3 regions of the Janthinobacterium sp. NKUCC06_STL genome follow, and region 1 is predicted to be linked to each of the others. Evidence: predicted binding sites of a transcription regulator. Region 1 holds the regulator's gene; each other region holds the start of a gene.
What was found. The regulator FNR, encoded in region 1, switches genes on or off when oxygen is low (the NO sensors DNR and NnrR bind a similar motif). The targets are predictions, from matches to a motif close to TTGATNNNNATCAA.
Positions count from the first base shown of each region.

Region 2: KO539_RS11635 (PAS domain-containing methyl-accepting chemotaxis protein) is a predicted target of FNR. The motif match lies at 1,391-1,404, and genes of this name have one in related genera.
Region 3: KO539_RS03590 (universal stress protein) is a predicted target of FNR. The motif match lies at 1,677-1,690, and genes of this name have one in related genera.

Region 1 is NZ_JAHKQY010000003.1:59,801-65,555, reverse strand. It holds gene KO539_RS12825 (response regulator) at 1-2,362, opposite strand, end outside; gene fnr (fumarate/nitrate reduction transcriptional regulator Fnr) at 2,602-3,360, shown strand; gene KO539_RS12815 (FixH family protein) at 3,364-3,888, opposite strand; gene ccoG (cytochrome c oxidase accessory protein CcoG) at 3,943-5,325, opposite strand; gene ccoP (cytochrome-c oxidase, cbb3-type subunit III) at 5,328-5,755, opposite strand, start outside.
Region 2 is NZ_JAHKQY010000002.1:589,890-595,644, forward strand. It holds gene KO539_RS11630 (3-hydroxyacyl-CoA dehydrogenase NAD-binding domain-containing protein) at 1-1,040, opposite strand, end outside; gene KO539_RS11635 (PAS domain-containing methyl-accepting chemotaxis protein) at 1,618-3,315, shown strand; gene KO539_RS11640 (protein-glutamate O-methyltransferase CheR) at 3,319-4,143, shown strand; gene KO539_RS11645 (chemotaxis protein CheD) at 4,140-4,664, shown strand; gene KO539_RS11650 (chemotaxis protein CheW) at 4,651-5,755, shown strand, end outside.
Region 3 is NZ_JAHKQY010000001.1:793,589-799,343, forward strand. It holds gene KO539_RS03580 (chemotaxis protein CheA) at 1-466, opposite strand, end outside; gene KO539_RS03585 (protein phosphatase CheZ) at 466-1,305, opposite strand; gene KO539_RS03590 (universal stress protein) at 1,772-2,239, shown strand; gene KO539_RS03595 (response regulator transcription factor) at 2,397-3,041, shown strand; gene KO539_RS03600 (Crp/Fnr family transcriptional regulator) at 3,383-4,189, shown strand; gene hemP (hemin uptake protein HemP) at 4,440-4,637, shown strand; gene KO539_RS03610 (hypothetical protein) at 4,723-5,049, shown strand; gene KO539_RS03615 (DUF2325 domain-containing protein) at 5,087-5,755, shown strand, end outside.

The DNA of each region.
Region 1 (5,755 bases):
CGGCCTGGTTCAAATGATTGTCTTCCACCAGCAGGAAATGCACGCCGGCCAGTTCCGTGCCCAGCGGCTGGTGCAAGATGCGCTGTTCGCCGCCGTCGTCCTTGGCGATCAGCGCCTGGTGCAGGGCATCGAACAGGCTCGATCCCGTGATCGGCTTCATCAGCACGACGTCGGCCTCGGCCGCGCTGGAGATTTCCTCCAGGTGGTTGCGGGCGAAGGCGTTGACCATCACCACGATGGGCTGGCGCTGGCCGCTGGCCGCCTGGCGGATGGCCTTGGCCGTGGCCAGACCGTCCATGACGGGCATGTGCCAGTCGGCCAGCACCACGTCGTACGGTTGCTGCTGCGCCAGCCGTTCGCGGTACAGTTCGATGGCGGCAAAGCCGGAGTCCACTTCGTCGGCCAGCCAGCCCCACGCCTCGATCAGCTTGACGATCAGTTCGCGCGTGGTGCGGTTGTCGTCGGCCACCAGCAGGCGCAGCTGTCCCAGAGCCGGCGTGCGCCGCGTTTCCGCCGGTTGCGCCAGCATCTCGAAGGGCACGCTGAACCAGAAGCGGCTGCCCTTGCCTTCGCTGCTGGCGACGGCGATGTCGCCGCCCATCATGTGGATCAGCTGCTTGCTGATGGCCAGGCCCAGGCCCGTGCCGCCGAAGCGCCGCGTGATGCTCTGGTCACCCTGCGAAAACGCGGCAAACAGCTGCTGTTGCTGCAGTTCCGTCATGCCGATGCCCGTGTCGCGCACTTCGAAGCGCAGCCAGGCGCGGCCGCTCTCGCTCTTGCTCTCGGCCAGGCTGACGGCCACTACCACTTCGCCGCTCTCGGTAAATTTGATGGCGTTGCCGGCCAGGTTGACGAGGATTTGCTGCAGGCGCTGGGCGTCGCCCACGAGGCGCCGCGGCACGTCGGGTTCGACGGCGATGGCCAGTTCCAGCTCTTTTTCGCCCGCATTCATCGTCATCGTCGTGGCCAGGGTATTCATGACTTCGTCGAGGTCGAATTCGACGGGCGACAATTCCATGCGGCGCGCCTCGATCTTCGAATAGTCGAGCACGTCGTTGAGGATGCCCAGCAGCGACTGGCCCGCCACGCGCACCATGGTCAGATACTTGCGCTGTTCCGTGTCGAGCCTGGTATTGCCCAGCAAATACACCATGCCCAGCACGGCATTGAGGGGCGTGCGGATTTCATGGCTCATGTTGGCCACGAAATCGCTCTTCGCGCGGTTGGCCGCCTCGGCCCGGTCGCGTTCCTGCTCCAGCTCCGCCGCGCGCGCTTCGAGTTCCTGCTGCAGGCGGTCGCGTTCGCTCATCAGGCCGTTGAACGCTTCCGTCAGTTCGCCGATCTCGTCGCGCTGCTGCACCGGCACGGGGGTAAAACGGCTGCCGCTGGTGCGCAGGGCCAGCAGGGTGTCGCGCAGGCGCACCAGCGGCGACAGCAGGCGCACGGTGACCCAGCCCAGAACAAAGGCGGCCAGCAGCGAGGCGAGGATGCTCCACAGCACCAGCCGGTACAGCACGCCATCGAATGGTTCGAAGGCATCGTCGACGGGCAGCGAGCTGGCCAGCAGCCAGTTCACCGATTTCAGGCGCTTGAAACTGTTGACTGCCGTGATGCCGCGGCTGTTGGTGCTGACCATGCTGCCTTCGCCATCTTCCTTCAGCAGCTGGGTCGTCGTCAGGTTGGCGTTCGGCTGGCGCGGCTGCAGCAAGCGGCTCGTATCGGGGTGCAGCACGTAGCGCGGCACGGCGCCGCGCGTGAGGATGAAGTAATAGCCGCTCTTGCCGACCTTTTCCGAGCGCAAACGCCCCAGCAGATTGTCCTTGTACAGGCGCAGCACGCCGATCACCACGCCGGCCACCTGGCCATCGGCGGTGAGCACGGGCGCCACCATCTGCACGATGGGCATGCCGCTCGACTTGCCCAGCATCGGTTCGGTGATCATGGGCTGGTGCGTGCGCAGCACGGTCTGGAAATACTCGCGCTCGGCAACATTGATGCCGGCGCGCCCCGGCACTTCCGGCATGTCGGCCACGACGGCGCCTTGCGCGTCGAGCACCAGCACGTCGTCGAACAGCACCAGCATCGAGCGGCGCGAATAGTATTCGCGCAATTGGGCGGGCCGGGCGATCAGTTCCGGCGGCTGCTGCCGGGCCGTCAGGGTGACGATTTGCAGCAGCATGCCCAGCTTGTCGTCGAGCTCGGCAGCGGTGCGGCTGATCAGGGATGACTGCTGGCTCAGCAGTACTCGGGTGAAGTCGTCGCGCATGTGCTGCACCTGGATCATGGTGACCAGCGCGATCATGGCGATCGAGGTCAGGCTGGTGGCCAGCGCGACTTTTGCTTTGATGCCGAGAGGCTTCATGATTTCCTTTTCAGTACCGGACGGCACAGGCGGCAAGTAATGCTGTCAGGAATTTTCCTATCAATACCCCAGCTTGGCAAGCGGCGCCGCGCAAATTGCCCTCCCCGCATGGGCTTTTGACGATGTTGCCATATAATTAAAGGCTGGACGTCGTTTATTCAGCGAAATTGCGGTGAAATTGGCACACGGCAACCCTGTATGCAGTAAACTTGTTGTTGCATTTTCTAAAAGGTACCGACATGACTGAAGCGCTACTCACTCCAACCTTGCCTACAGTGAACGTGGAAGCGTTGCGTGCGCGATGCTCGACCTGCAGCATGCATCAATTGTGCCTGCCGATGGGCCTCGATATGGGCGACATGGACAGGCTGGACCAGATCATCGGCCGCCGCCGCAAGATCGTGCGCGGCGCCTCGCTGTTCCGCATCGGCGACTCGTTCCAGAACCTGTACGCGATCCGCCTGGGGCACTTCAAGACGTACCAGATCAATCCCGGTGGCGAAGAGCAGGTGACGGGTTTTCAGATGGCCGGCGAACTGCTGGGCATGGACGCCATCAGCGCCGACCGCCACCACTGCAATGCGGTGGCGCTGGAAGACAGCGAAGTGTGTGAAATCCCGTTTTCCAGCCTGGAACAATTGCTGGGCAATATGCCGACCCTGCTGCGCCATTTCCACCGCATGATGAGCCAGGAAATCACGCGCGAGCAAAGCGTCATGCTGTTGCTGGGCAATATGCAGGCGACGCAGCGTTTTGCCGCCTTCATCGTCAACCTGGCGTCGCGCTATGAAGCGCGCGGCTATTCGAGCAGCAAATTCCAGCTGCGCATGTCGCGCGAGGAAATCGGCAACTACCTGGGCCTGACCATCGAAAGCGTCAGTCGTTTATTGTCGAAATTCAAGAAGGAAGGCTGGCTGCGCGTCTCGAACCGAGAAATTGAAATCTTGCAGCCGGCAAAACTGAAGGCCATCACGGCCGGTACCGACGTCTGCAAATAAGGCCTACAGCTCTTCATCGGCGTGCAGCGCGATGCTGCGTTGCAGCGGCCAGGTCCAGATGCCGGACAGGCGCCACTCGCGTTTGTCGTTTTCCACCAGCACTTGCCAGCGGCTGCGCTCGAGCATCGGCAGCGCCACCGAGAAATTGCCGGCCGCATCGGGCCGCACCAGCAGCTTGATGTCCTTTTCCGGCAGGGTCGCATGCGCCAGGTGCAGCTGCAGCGGGCCCTGGTATGCCTTGCCGAAGCTGTGCACGGAACCACTGAGGCGCGCTGACGCCACGTCGTAGGACAAGCTGGTAGCCATCGCCAGGTCGCTGGCGATCGTGTCGCGCTTCAAATCCTGGTTGATCGCCTTGCCCTGCTTGTAATAATCGCCCACCACCAGCGCATCGGGCTGCGTAAACGCGATATAGCCCATGAAGCTGCCGACGACCACGGACAGGCCGGGGCCGATCATCAGCAGCCATGGCCAGCGATGCTTGTACCACGGTGCAACGGGGGCTTGCAGTTTCAGACTGTCGGACATGGTATTTCTCCTGTGTAAACGGCCAGTCCCCATGCGGGAACCGGCCTTCCTGCTTTAACGCGGCACGATGAATACCGCGCTTTCGCGCACGTGCAGCGAGGGATTGTCCAGCGATTGCAATTCGATCGCAATCTTGTTCGAACCCTTCTCGCCGACGCCGTGCGGCACGCGCAGGCGGATCGGCCAGCCCAGCGTTTCCGTCGGCTGCAAGGTCACTTCTTCGCGCGTCAGCAAGGTCAGGCCCGGCAAGCCGGAAGCGCTGATCTTGAAATGCTGGCTTTGCTCCGAGGTGTTCATGATCTGCAGGCGGTAGACGTTTTCGATCATGCCGTCTTCCACTTCGCGTCCCATCGAACCGCGGTCGCGGATCACGTCCATTTTCAGGGGCGTGCGCAGGGCCAGCGACGTACATACGGCGATGATGATCAGGGCCAGGATGGAAGTGTAGATCAGGACGCGTGGGCGCATGGCGCGCTGGCGTATCTGCTTCGAATTGAAGTTGTTTTCCATCGCATGGTCGGTGCTGTAGCGTATCAGGCCACGCGGCCGCTCGACCTTGTCCATCACGCTGTTGCAGGCATCGACGCAGGCGGCGCAGCCGATGCATTCATACTGCAGGCCGTTGCGGATATCGATACCGGTCGGACACACCTGCACACACAGGGTGCAGTCGATGCAGTCGCCCAGCTTGTCGTTGTTGCCGGCCTTCTTGCTCATGGCGCCGCGTGGTTCGCCGCGCTTGGCATCGTAGGTGATGATCAGGGTGTCCTGGTCGAACATGGCGCTCTGGAAGCGCGCGTAGGGGCACATGTATTTGCACACCTGCTCGCGCAGCCAGCCCGCGTTGCCGTAGGTTGCCAGGCTGTAGAACAAGACCCAGAACCATTCCCAGGGACCGAAATTCAAGGTGGTCACCGACTGCGCCAGTTCCTTGATCGGCGTGAAGTAGCCGACAAAGGTAAAGCCCGTCCACAGGGCGATGGCGCCCCATGCCAGGTGCTTGGCCGTCTTCTTGAACGCCTTGCGCACGGAGGGGCCCTGCTTGTCGAGGGCCATGCGCGCGCTGCGCGTACCCTCGATGCGGCGTTCGACCCACAGGAAAATTTCCGTGTATACCGTTTGTGGGCAAGAGAACCCGCACCACACCCGCCCGGCAATGGCCGTGACGAGGAACAACAAATACGCACAGATGATCAGCAGGGCCGCCAGATAGATGAAATCCTGGGGCCACAGCACGACGCCGAAAATGTAGAACTTGCGCGTGGTCAAATCGAACAGCAGGGCTTGCCTGCCATTCCAGGTCAACCACGGCAAGCCGTAGAACGCCAGCTGGGTAAGCCATACGCATACCCATCGCCAGGTAGCGTAGCGTCCTTTGGCCTCGCGAGGGTAGATTTGCTCGCGGGCCGCATACATCTTGATGACTTGAGGTTCCATTTTTACTTGGCGGGTGCCTGCGGATTCGACAGGCTCCAGACATACGCCGACAGCACGTGTACCTTGGATTCGCCGAGGAAATCGCTGAAGGCCGGCATGGTGTTGCTGCGTCCCTTGCGTACGGTTTCCATGATGGTGTCGGCGCTGCCGCCGTACAGCCAGGTCTTGTCCGTCAGGTTCGGCGCGCCGAGCATCTGGTTACCCTTGGCATCGGCACCATGACAGGCCATGCAGGCGCCAAACTTGGCCTTGCCCAGCACCGACTTGACGGGATCCGAGGTCGAACCGGACAGGCTCAGCACATAATGGGCCACGTTCTCGACATCCTTTTCGGAGCCCAGGGCGGCGCCCATCGGTGGCATCTGCCCATTGCGGCCGTGCAGGATGGTGGTCTTGATGATGTCGGGTTCGCCGCCATACAGCCAGTCCT
Region 2 (5,755 bases), on a different contig from region 1:
TTCTTGACCGTGTTTTCATAATTCTTGCGTATCGTGGCCAGGCCCTTGTCCAGCGCTTCCTGCCTGGTTTCCAGCAGCATCACGGGGATGCCCGCGTTGGCGAAGTTCATGGCGATGCCGCCGCCCATGGTGCCGGCGCCGACGATGGCCGCGCTGGCGATCGTGCGCACGGGCGTGTCGGATGGCACGTCGGGCACCTTGCTGGCGACCCGTTCGGCAAAGAAGGCGTGGCGCAGGGCTTTCGATTCCGGCGACTGCACCAGCTGCATGAACAGGTCGCGCTCGTACTTCAAGCCCTCGTCGAATTTCATCGTCACGGCGGCCGCCACGGCGTCGACGCATTTGAGCGGCGCGGGGAACGGACCCGACATGGCTTTGACCGTATTGCGCGAAAACTGCAAAAACGCTTCGTGATTCGGGTAATCGACCTTGCGCTCGCGCACTTTCGGCAGCGGGCGCACATCGGCCACTTTCGTGGCGAAGGCCACGGCGGCGGCCAGCAAATCGGCACCAGGCGCGATGACTTCGTCGAACAGGGCCGTGCCGGCCAGTTTTTCAGATGCGACGGGCGTGCCCGAAACGATCATGTTGAGCGCCATTTCCAGGCCCAGCACTCTAGGCAGGCGCTGCGTGCCGCCCGCGCCCGGCAAGATGCCGAGTTTGACTTCCGGCAAGGCCATCTGCGCGCCCGGCGCGGCCACGCGGTAGTTGCAGCCGAGCGCCAGCTCCAGGCCGCCACCCATGCAGACGCTGTGGATGGCCGCCACGACCGGTTTGGTCGATTGCTCGACAACGTTGATCAGGGTATGCAGGGTCGGTTCCGTGAGCGCCTTGGGCGAATTGAATTCCTTGATGTCGGCGCCGCCCGAAAAGGCCTTGCCGGCGCCCGTGATGACGATGGCTTTGACGGCCTCGTCCGCCAGCGCCTGGCGGATGCCGGCCACGGCGGCCGTGCGCGTCGCCAGGCCCAGGCCATTGACGGGCGGGTTGGCCAGGGTAATGACGGCAACGGCGCCGTTCACTTGATATTCAGCACTCATGTCTCTTCCTTATTGATTTTTGCTCAGCGATGAGGTGGTTGCAAGGGATGAAGCTTCACTATACCGCATAAAAGAACGCTCGTATTATTTTTGTCGTGGCGCGTCCGGTGCCAGCATGGTACGCCATGGTACAACATCGTTTGCGGGAAGATTCTGCTGCAAGCGGCAAGCTCCTGTAGAAGCTATCACTTGGATATTCATTTAAATAATAAAAGCACAATAATAATAACATCGTTTTATTATGTGAAAGAATGCGTTTGTTATATGCGGCCAGGGGTCAATTGCGACATTTTTTAGATTATTTATTCCCTCCCCTTGTTTTTCGCCAGATGCTGGGGAATAATAAATTATTGATTCAAATCAATACTCTACAATTTATCTACTATAGGCAATGCGTATGGCGAACATCGGCGCGGTTCATCGCGCACATTCTCACCGATTATCACCGGATGCCGGCTGATGCAATAACACCGCGACCTTAATCCTTGCCTTAATCCTTGTCTTAAACCGATAGCAGAAAAAATAATAACAGCAGCCTTATCGCTCCCATTCCTCTTCTCACCCCGAAGGAAATACTATGGACGCAGCCAGCCATGTCAGCCACTCCCAGGATCTGGACTTACAAGCGATAAACACTGCATTGAACCGTGTCCAGGCCGTCATCGAATTCGAGCTCGACGGCACCATCTTGCATGCGAATGAGAATTTCCTGCGTGTCGTCGGCTATACCCTGGCGGAAGTGCAAGGCAAGCACCATGCCATCTTCTGCGACCCCGAGTATGTCAAAACGGACGAATACAGCAACTTCTGGGCCAAGCTGGGACGCGGCGAATTCGACCAGGGCGAATACAAGCGCCGCGCCAAGGATGGGCGCGAAGTGTGGATCAACGCTTCCTACAACCCCATCCTTGACGCGGACGGCAAGCCGTATAAAGTCATCAAGTTCGCTACCGAGATCACGGCCCTGAAAAAGCGCAATGTCGAATACGAAGGCAAGGTCAGCGCCATCGGCAAGGCGCAGGCCGTGATCGAATTCGACATGCAGGGCAATGTGCTGGAAGCGAATGAGAATTTCCTCGCCGTCATGGATTACGACTTGAGCGATATCCAGGGCGAGCACCACCGCATGTTCTGCGAGCCCGAGTATGAGAGCAGCGCCGAGTACAAGAAATTCTGGCAAAAGCTCAACCGCGGCGAATTCGACGCGGGCCGCTACAAGCGCCTGGGCAACCATGGCAAGGTGGTGTGGATACAGGCCACCTACAACCCCATCCTCGACCTGAACGGCAAGCCATATAAAGTGGTCAAGTTCGCCATCGACATCAGCGAACAGGTGAACCTGGAAAACAGCATCCAGTCCAAGGCCGCCAACGACAGCCGCAAGGTCAACGCCCTGCTCGAATCGGTGGCGCGCGCGGCGCAAGGCGACCTGACCTGCAATATCGTGCCCGAGGGCGACGAGCCGATCGACCTGCTGGCCGGCGGCATCAGCAAGATGATCGTCGACTTGCGCGGCGTGATCGGCAACGTGGTGTCGGCCGCCAACGGCTTTGCCGACGCCTCGCACGCCATCGCCGAACGGGCCACGGGCGTGGCCGTGGGCACGCAGGCGCTGGGCGCCACGGTGGAAGAAATGAATGCTTCCATCGACGGCCTGACGTTTTCCATCAATTCCATCGCGGAAAACACTTCGAATGCCGATTCCCTGGCGAAAGCCACACAGCAGGAAGCGGAAGCGGGCGCGCGCGCCGTCGCCAAGTCGATCGAGGCGATGGACTTGATCAATCGCTCGTCGGAAGACATCGGCGAAATCGTCAAGGTCATCAGCGAAATCGCCAACCAGACGAATATGCTGGCCTTCAACGCGGCCATCGAGGCGGCGCGCGCGGGCGAGCACGGCCTGGGCTTTTCCGTCGTTGCCGACGAAGTACGCAAGCTGGCCGAGCGCTCGTCGCAGGCGACCAAGGAAATCTCCAAGCTGATCAACGAATCCGTCAAGCGCGTTTCCACCGGCAGCGAGATTTCGCGCCAGGCCAGCGACGCCTTCGACAAGATCGTCTCGGGCGTGGCGAAGACCACCCTGGCCATTTCCGATATCTCGAACGCGGCCAACGAGCAGCTGCTGACGGCGCGCGAAGTGTCGACGGCGATCCAGTACATCGCCGAGGAAACGGAAAAGTCGGCCGCCAACTGCGACAGCATCGCCCGCTCGACGGACGGACTGAACGAGCGCGCTGGCAGCCTGAACCAGACTGTCTCCGGCTTCGTGGTGTAGGCCATGAGCCACGCGGCCAGCTTGACGCCCGAGGTGCTGACGACGCTGATCGCGCTGGTGCGCCAGCATACGGGCATCGCCATGACGGCGCGCAAGAGCGTCTTGCTGGAACGGCGTTTGCAGCCACGGCTGCAGGCGCTGTCCCTGCACAGCTACCAGGCTTACCTGGAACGCGTGGCCAGCGACCGCGACGAGGTGGACCATTTCATCGACCTGGTGACCACCAACGACACCCTGTTCTTCCGCACGCCGTCGATCTGGGATTACTTCCGCGACCGCTACCTGCCCGCCTGGGCCCGCGCGCATCCGGACGGCTGCCTGGCCATCTGGTCGGCGGCGGCCGCCAGCGGCGAGGAACTGTATTCGATCGCCATGCTGTGCGAGCAATTCAAGCTGCAAACGCCCGCTTTCCGCTACCAGATCCTGGCCAGCGACATTTCTCAGCAGATCCTGGGCGCGGCACGGGCCGGCCAGTACAGCGGGCGCTCCGTCGAGCGCATCCGTCTGTCGCACCCGGACTTGCTGCGAAAATATTTCACGCCCGCACCGTATGGCGTCCAGGTCAATGAAGAACTACGGCAACACGTCAGCTTTGCGCAGCATAATTTGCTGGAAGCATTGCGTCCGGCACGGCAGTTCGACCTGGTGTTCCTGCGCAATGTGCTGATTTATTTCGATGCCGAGCACCAGGAAACCGTGCTGCGCCAGGCGCGCCTGAGCCTGAAGGATGAAGGCCGGCTGATCTTGGGCGAGTCGGAAACCATCGCCCGTCTCGGTACCGGCTATCAATTCGAGTTTCCCATGATTTATAAGGCAGGTAGCGCATGAGCATCATCATCGACCCTGGCTTGCCGCTGCACCATGTTGGCATGGGGCAACTTAGCGTGGGCACGCATGGCGAGCAGCTGCAAGCCTTGCTGGGTTCGTGCATCGGCATCGGTTTCATCTGGAAGAATGGCCCGTGCTGCGGCCTGGCCCACTGTTTGCTGCCGGAAGCGCCGGGCGCCGACAGCGGCCTGGGGGCACGCTACGTGAGCCAGGCGGTGCCTTCGCTGCTGCGCCTGATGGGCGTGCGCCAGGCCGATTACGCCGACATCGAAGTGGTGCTGGCGGGCGGCGCCAGCATGTTTGGTCCGCGCAACGGGAGATTGCAAGTGGGCCGGCAAAACGCGCAAGCGGCGCAAAAATACCTGGACCAGTGCGGCTTGGCGGTGAGTTTCTGCGCGCTGGGCGGCCGCCACGGGCGCCAGTTGCTGATCGATTGCGCCCATCACAGCTATGCCGTCACCGATGTGGTGGCGCCACCCGAATTAATTCCACGCAAGGAAGGCGCATATGGATATGCATGAAGCGACGGGCTTGCAAGCGCAGGGCGCAAGCGACACGGCCACCGAACTGTTCGGCTCCTTCCACCTGGGCGACGATGAATTCGCCCTGCCCGCCAGCTGCATCCGCGAAGTGGTGAACTACCCGGCGAAAGTCACGGCCCTGCCCCTGTCGCCCGCGTATCTGGAAGGCATGTTCACCTTGCGCGGCAGCGTCATTCCGGTGGTCAACCTGGGCCGCTTGTTCCGTGCCGAGGCGCCGCGCGCCGTCGCCACGGACAAGATCGCCATCCTCGACTTCCAGCAAGTGCTGATCGGCATCGTCTTCCAGGATACGGGCGAAATCCTGCGCGTGCCCGCCAGCGCCCGCAGCGCCCTGCAATATGCGGCCGGCGACAGCCACGCCGTCATCGCCGGCACGATCTTGCTCGATGGCGGCGCGCGCCTGCTGCAGGTGCTCGACCCGCACGCCCTGCTGCGCATTGAAAACGTGCCCCATGTGCTGGCCCTGCAGGCGACGGGCGCCAAGCTGAGCACGGCCCGCTACCATGCGCAAAGCGAACGCCGGCAATGCGTCAGTTTCCATGCGGCTGGCGCCACGTTTGCCTTTGAAATGCTGGCCATTCAGGAAATCATCCGGGTGCCGGAGCTGCACAGCTCCCTGCTGAACAGCGAGCTGTGCCTGGGGCGCATGCATTTTCGCGGCAGCCAGGTGGCCGTCATCGACTTCGGCGCCCTGCTGCAGGCGCCCGCGTCCGGCACGGCTGCAACAGGCGACCAGCGCGTCATCGTCGTGCGCCTCGACGACACGACCGTGGGCTTCCTCGTCGATTCCGTCGACAGCATCGTGCATTTCTTTGGCGACGAAGTGCTGCCGATTCCCCTGCTGAGCAAGGCGCGCGCCGCCATGTTCGCCGGCTGCATCACGAAAGAAGGGCTGGGCGACATCATTTTCCTCGACCACAAGGGCATCCTGTCGCAGGCGGAAATTGTCGAGATGCGCGACGGCCACGCGCGCCTGTATCCGGCCGAGACGGAAACGGCGGCCACCACGCGCAAGGCGCAGCGCCGCGTCTACATCACGTTTACGGTGGAAACCCGCTTCGCCGTGGAAA
Region 3 (5,755 bases), on a different contig from region 1:
CCGCGACGACTTCAGCGACCTGGGCAACGGGCGCGGCCACTTCCGCCACCACGGCGGCGGCTGGCGCAGGCGCATCCATGCCCTTGCCTTCGATGGCGTTCGTCAGGATGTGTTCCAGCTCTTCCGGCATGGCCGGCAAGCTTTCCGGCGCGGCGCCATTCGCCAGTTCCGTCAGCTGGTCGGCGACGAAACCGGACGCTTGCAGCGCCGCCTCGATGGCGATCGGCGTCACGGGCGCGGCGCCCGTGCGCAAGGCGTCAAACAGGTTTTCCGTCAGATGGCAGGCCGCCACCAGCGCGGGCAAGCCCATGAAGCCGGCGCCGCCCTTGATGGTGTGGAAGGAACGAAACACGGCATTCAGTGTTTCCTTGTTGTCAGGATCACGCTCGAGGCGCAATAAGTGCTCTTCAACATTAACCGCAAGATCCATCGCCTCAACGACGAAATCCTTGAGCATATCGTCCATTAGAATCCCAAATCCGCAAGAAGGTCGTCTACATTATCCTGGTCCAGCGCCACCGACGGCACGGACGGGCCCTGCATCAGCGGCACCGGCTTTTGCGCCAGCTTTTCGCGCACCTCGGCCGGCGCGTTGTCGCGCAGCAGCTGAGCCAGCTCGTGCTCCACCGTCTTGGTGATGTTGACCACTTTTTTGATCAGCTGGCCCGTGATGTCCTGGAAGTCCTGGGCCATCATGATTTCCAGCAAGCGTGCTTTCTCCGCTTCCGTCGCTTCGGCAACGGCTTGCGCGAACTGGCGCGAATCGCCGGCCAGGGCCTTGAATTCTTCCAGGCTCAGCTTGCCGTCGAACAGGGCCGTCCAGCGGCCGTCCATGTCCTTGGCTTTCTTCGACAGCACGTCCTGCGCCGGCATGCCTTCGTCGAGCGTGTTGAGTACCTTGTTGGCGGCCTGTTCCGTCAGGGTGGCGACATACTCCAGGCGGTCCTGGGCGTCGACGATCTGCGACGACGCTTCCGTCAACGCCTTGTCGTAGCCCAGTTCGCGCAGCGAATCGTGCAGCAGGCGCACGATGCCGCCCAGGCGCTCGAACATCGGCTTGTCGGACTGGTCGACCGGATCGGCCGCATCGCCAGGCGCCTCGGCGCTGGCCACGGGGGCCGCTACCGGCTCGGCGGCCGCCGGCACGGCGGTGCTGGCCGACACGGAATCGAACAGCGCGTCAAAATCGTCATCCGCGATCACGGCGGGAGCGGGCGCGGCGGCGGGCGCCGGCGTAGCTGCGGCCGCGCTTTGCGCGGATACTTCATCGAATAATGCATCGAAATCATCAGCGGCGTTGGTCATATCCCTGCTTCTCCATAATTTGTCAAAATTCCGCCTGAACTGTGCGTTTTACAGACTGATACCCACAATTTCTCGATTAAGATGATTTGAGGCAATACCGCTGCGATGGTGCGAGTGTAGCAGGGCGCCGCCCTGTTGGTAAATCTCAAAACGCGCTTCCTGGTGCAAAGCAGGTCCACAAGAGCTTTTCCACCAGGAAATAAGTGTTCCTGCTGTTGTATTTTGAAATACTACCATTGGCGTGCGTGCAAGACCACGCGCGACACAAGAAATCCTGCCTGCGGGCGCCTGCGCAACAGCCCTGCACGGCCATCGTTGCAGCTAAACACGATCTTTCTGCCAATGTTGTCTATACTGAAGGTGCAGTAGTATTGATAATTATCAAGTCTTTACATGAATACAATGCTGCCGCCGCGTCTACAATAAGAGGCGTTGCGCGCGCTGAGTCACTGCCAAAGGACCTGCCATGTATAAGAAAATTCTGATCGCCACCGACGGCTCCACCGTCTCCAACTTGACGGCCTGTGCCGGCGTTGCCTTTGCCGAACAGATGCACGCCGACATCCTTGCCGTGTACGTGGCGCCTGAATACCAGTACCCGGTGTACATCGAAATCATTCCACCGAGCTATCCCAGCGAAGAGGAATACCGCATCGCCATGCGCAAGGCGGGCGCCGACCACTGGCAGCCCATCCTCGACGCGGCTGCCAAGCGGGGCCTGCAGGCAACAGGCCTGACGGCCTTTTCCGACAGCCCGGCCCTGAAAATCGTGGAAGTGGCGCAACTGCAGCAATGCGACCTGATCTTCATGGGCTCGCATGGCCGCAGCGGCTGGGGTCAGTTACTGCTGGGCAGCGTCACCAACAAGGTGCTGTCGCACTCGAAATTGCCCGTGCTCGTGCACAGGCTGATCAAGGAACCCGCGGCAAAATAAAAGGTCACATGGCCACGGGGCCAGCGCCATTGCCGGCACACCAAGAAAAAGGCAAAGGCGCGGCCGCTTCAGTTAAAATGACAACGTTTCTCGTTTCTTAACATTTGATTGTCCGGTGACGGACAGAGCAGATTACACGCCACCAGATTGCCCGCCTATGATACGTATTGTGATTGCCGACGACCACACCATCATGCGTGAAGGATTAAAGCGCATCCTTGACGGCGCGCCGGATATCGACATCGTGGGTGAAGCCATCGACGGCTTTGAAGTCCTCAACCACGTGCGCCAGGGCGGCTTCGACCTGTTGCTGCTCGACCTGTCGATGCCGGGCCGCAGCGGTGTCGACCTGATCCGGCAAATCCGCAGCGAGGCGCCCAAGCTGTCGATCCTGATCCTCACCATGCACGAGGAAGAGCAATATGCGGTGCGCGCCATCCGCGCCGGCGCGCAAGGCTATCTGACCAAGGAAAGCGCGGGCACCCAGCTCGTGGGCGCCATCCACAAGGTGGCGTCCGGGCGTCCCTACATCAGCGCCGAGGTGGCGGAGCAACTCGTGCTCAACATCATGATGCCGAATGAAAGCTTGCTGCATAAACAGTTGTCGGATCGCGAATTCGAAGTCTTTTCCCTGCTGGTGGCAGGCAAGTCGATCACGGAAATTGCCAACAACCTGCACCTGAGCGTCAAAACGGTGAGTACGCACAAGACGCGCATCATGCAAAAGATGGGCATGAGTTCGCTATCCGAAATGGTCCAGTATGCCGTCGCGCACCGCCTGCTATCGCCCTTCAAGACGTGATCCTCCCTGGCGCGCGCCCGCGCGCCAACTGTAGGAACAATCCTACCTCACCTACCACAGCTCCTACTGCCATATTCAGCCACTGCTGATATTAATTGCATACGGTTGTTGGCATACTGAAACCAGTAATCAAGTTGCTGGAAAGTTATTTCATCACACAGCAAGTCTTCAGCGAATTGAGCATTACCTGCCTGGACGCGCGCCGCCGACCCTTGCCTGCCCGCCGCCCCGTGCACCCCGTCATTCAACTCTGAACTACCTGTCACCAGGAGATGAACATGCTGTCCACGCAAACGCCCGACACCCGCGCTGCCTCACCATCGCTGGCCCCCTCCTCTCCAATGGAAGCGGGGCGCCAGCGCCAGGGCCGGCTCTGGTCGAACCTGAAGGAGGTGTGCGACCTGCTGCATATCTCCAGCGCCTGCACCATCGCCGCCGACGAACTGTTGTTCCAGCACGTGCAATTCAAGACGGGCCAGCGCGTGCACACCATTGGCCAGCCGTTCGACACCCTGTACATCGTCAATTCGGGCTTCCTGAAAACCGTGCTGATCGATGAATTCGGCAATGAACAGGTACTCAGCTTCCCCATGAAGGGCGACATGCTGGGCGTCGACGGCATCCACTCGCGCCATTACTCCTCGGAAGCAGTGGCCCTGTCCGACTGCGACCTGATCCTGCTGCCGTTCAAGAAGCTGACGGCGCTGGGCAGAGTCCACCTGGAACTGGAAAATGTCATGTACGGCGTGATGAGCCGCGAACTGGTGCGCGAGCAAGCCATGATCGGCATGCTGGGCGCGCTCAGCGCCGAAGCCCGCGTGGCGCGCTTCCTCGTCTCGCTGGCCGACCGCTTCGCGCAGATGGGCTACTCGAGCAAGCTGTTCAACCTGCGCATGACGCGCCATGAAATCGGCAGCTACCTGGGCCTGACCCTGGAAACGGTCAGCCGCACCTTGTCCGCCTTCAATGAAATCGGCCTGATCACAGTTGACCAGCGCACCATCGGCATCAAGGATCCGGACGCCCTGAAAACCCTGCGCCGCCTGCCGCCGTCGCGCTCGCGCGCCAAGCAGCTGGCCGCCGCCAAGCTCAAGGCCGATACCACCGCCGCCGCCAGCGCCTCGGCGCAATTGCTGGCTACCATCTAGCTTCATCCCGATTTCCTCAAGCTTGGCACAGGCTTTGCCCGGCCAAGGCGCACAACGCCTTGCCGGGTCTTTTTTGCCACCCCCGCCTCCCGCGCCGCTCCTGCGGCCTGCTTTGCGCAGCACGATCGTCCACGCTGCCATGTCACCATAAAAAAGCGCGGATTCCGCACAAATAAGCCTTGCTTTTCGGGCCACATTCAACAATAATGCAAATACGAATCATTCTCAACTGAGATAAAGAAAGCCCAACATGCAAAGCTCAAAACCAGCCTTGATCCAGGATGCCGCTACCGCCCACGTCCGTCCTCCCGTCAGCATGGCCCAGCCGGCACGCCGCATTACCAGCGAAGCGCTGCTGCAGCAGGGACGCGAAGTGGAGATTGAGCACAGCGGCAAGATCTATCGCCTGCGCGTCACCCAATTGAACAAGCTGATCCTGACTGCCTGAAGCAGCACGGCAGCCAGTCACCACACTCGCCAGCCAGTCGCACCCCGTGCGCGCAGCCAGCCAAACCACCGCACAGGAGTGTTTGATGGCGAACGACCGACCTTCCCCGACGTTTCCTTCCCCGCAAGGCCAACAGCCTGAATTGCTGCTGTCGGCCGTGCTGCACCTGATGTCGCACTACCATGCGGGCAGTCCCTGCGAGAAACTGGCCGGTGTCATCGAACGCCATCTGCAAGTGCTGTCGGGTTCGCCCGGCCTGGGTCCCGTGCTGCAAGCGACGTGCCAGCAACTGTCGCAACAATGGGCCACCCTGGTGGCGCTGCACAAGCCCGCACCACCCAGGAGCACCCTGCTCGATCGCCTGGCACGCATGCTGAGCGCCAAGCGCCCTGCCTCGCCCCTGCCGCAATAATTTCTTTTCCATCCCCACCGTCCAACAGGATATCGCCATGTGTGACAAAGACCAGTCCCTGCCCGTCATCAGCAATTGTTCCAGCGACGGGGCCGAAACGGCCGCACTCGCTTCGCGCCGCCGTCGGCTGTGGGAACTGTCGCACACCTGCCATTGCCCCCTGGTCGGCGTGGGCTTGCCCTTGGGATACCTGCGCAAGCTGGTGGGCAAGATGACGGGCGGGCGCGTGCTGGCCGACGACTATGAAGTGCACGTGGGCGCCGTGACGGAATGCGGCGCGCGCAACCGCCTGTCCGAAGCGCTGCAAAAGGAACTCGAACGCCGCTACGCCCCCGTGATCCTGCGCTTTCGCGGCGCCAAGACCACGGAGCAGGTAGCGCAACTGTGGCGCACGGCCGTCGCCAACGGCGACGTGTCGGGCGCTTTCTGGGCGGGCCTGACGCACCCGCGCTGCGATGCCGAACTGGAAGAGCAGATGTGCCGCGACTTGCACATGATCCAGCACCAGGCCGGCGCCTGCGTGCGCGCCGACATGGGAAAATTTACGGCCCTGCAGGAAGAAAATGCGCGCCTGACGCACGAACTGGCCAAACTGCAACAGCGCAGCCAGGCCGCACTGATGGAAAAGACGGGCGAACTGGAACGCCAGGAAGCCGTGCTGCTGCGCACGCGTGCCGAGGCGATCGGCAAGGACAGCGTGATCGAC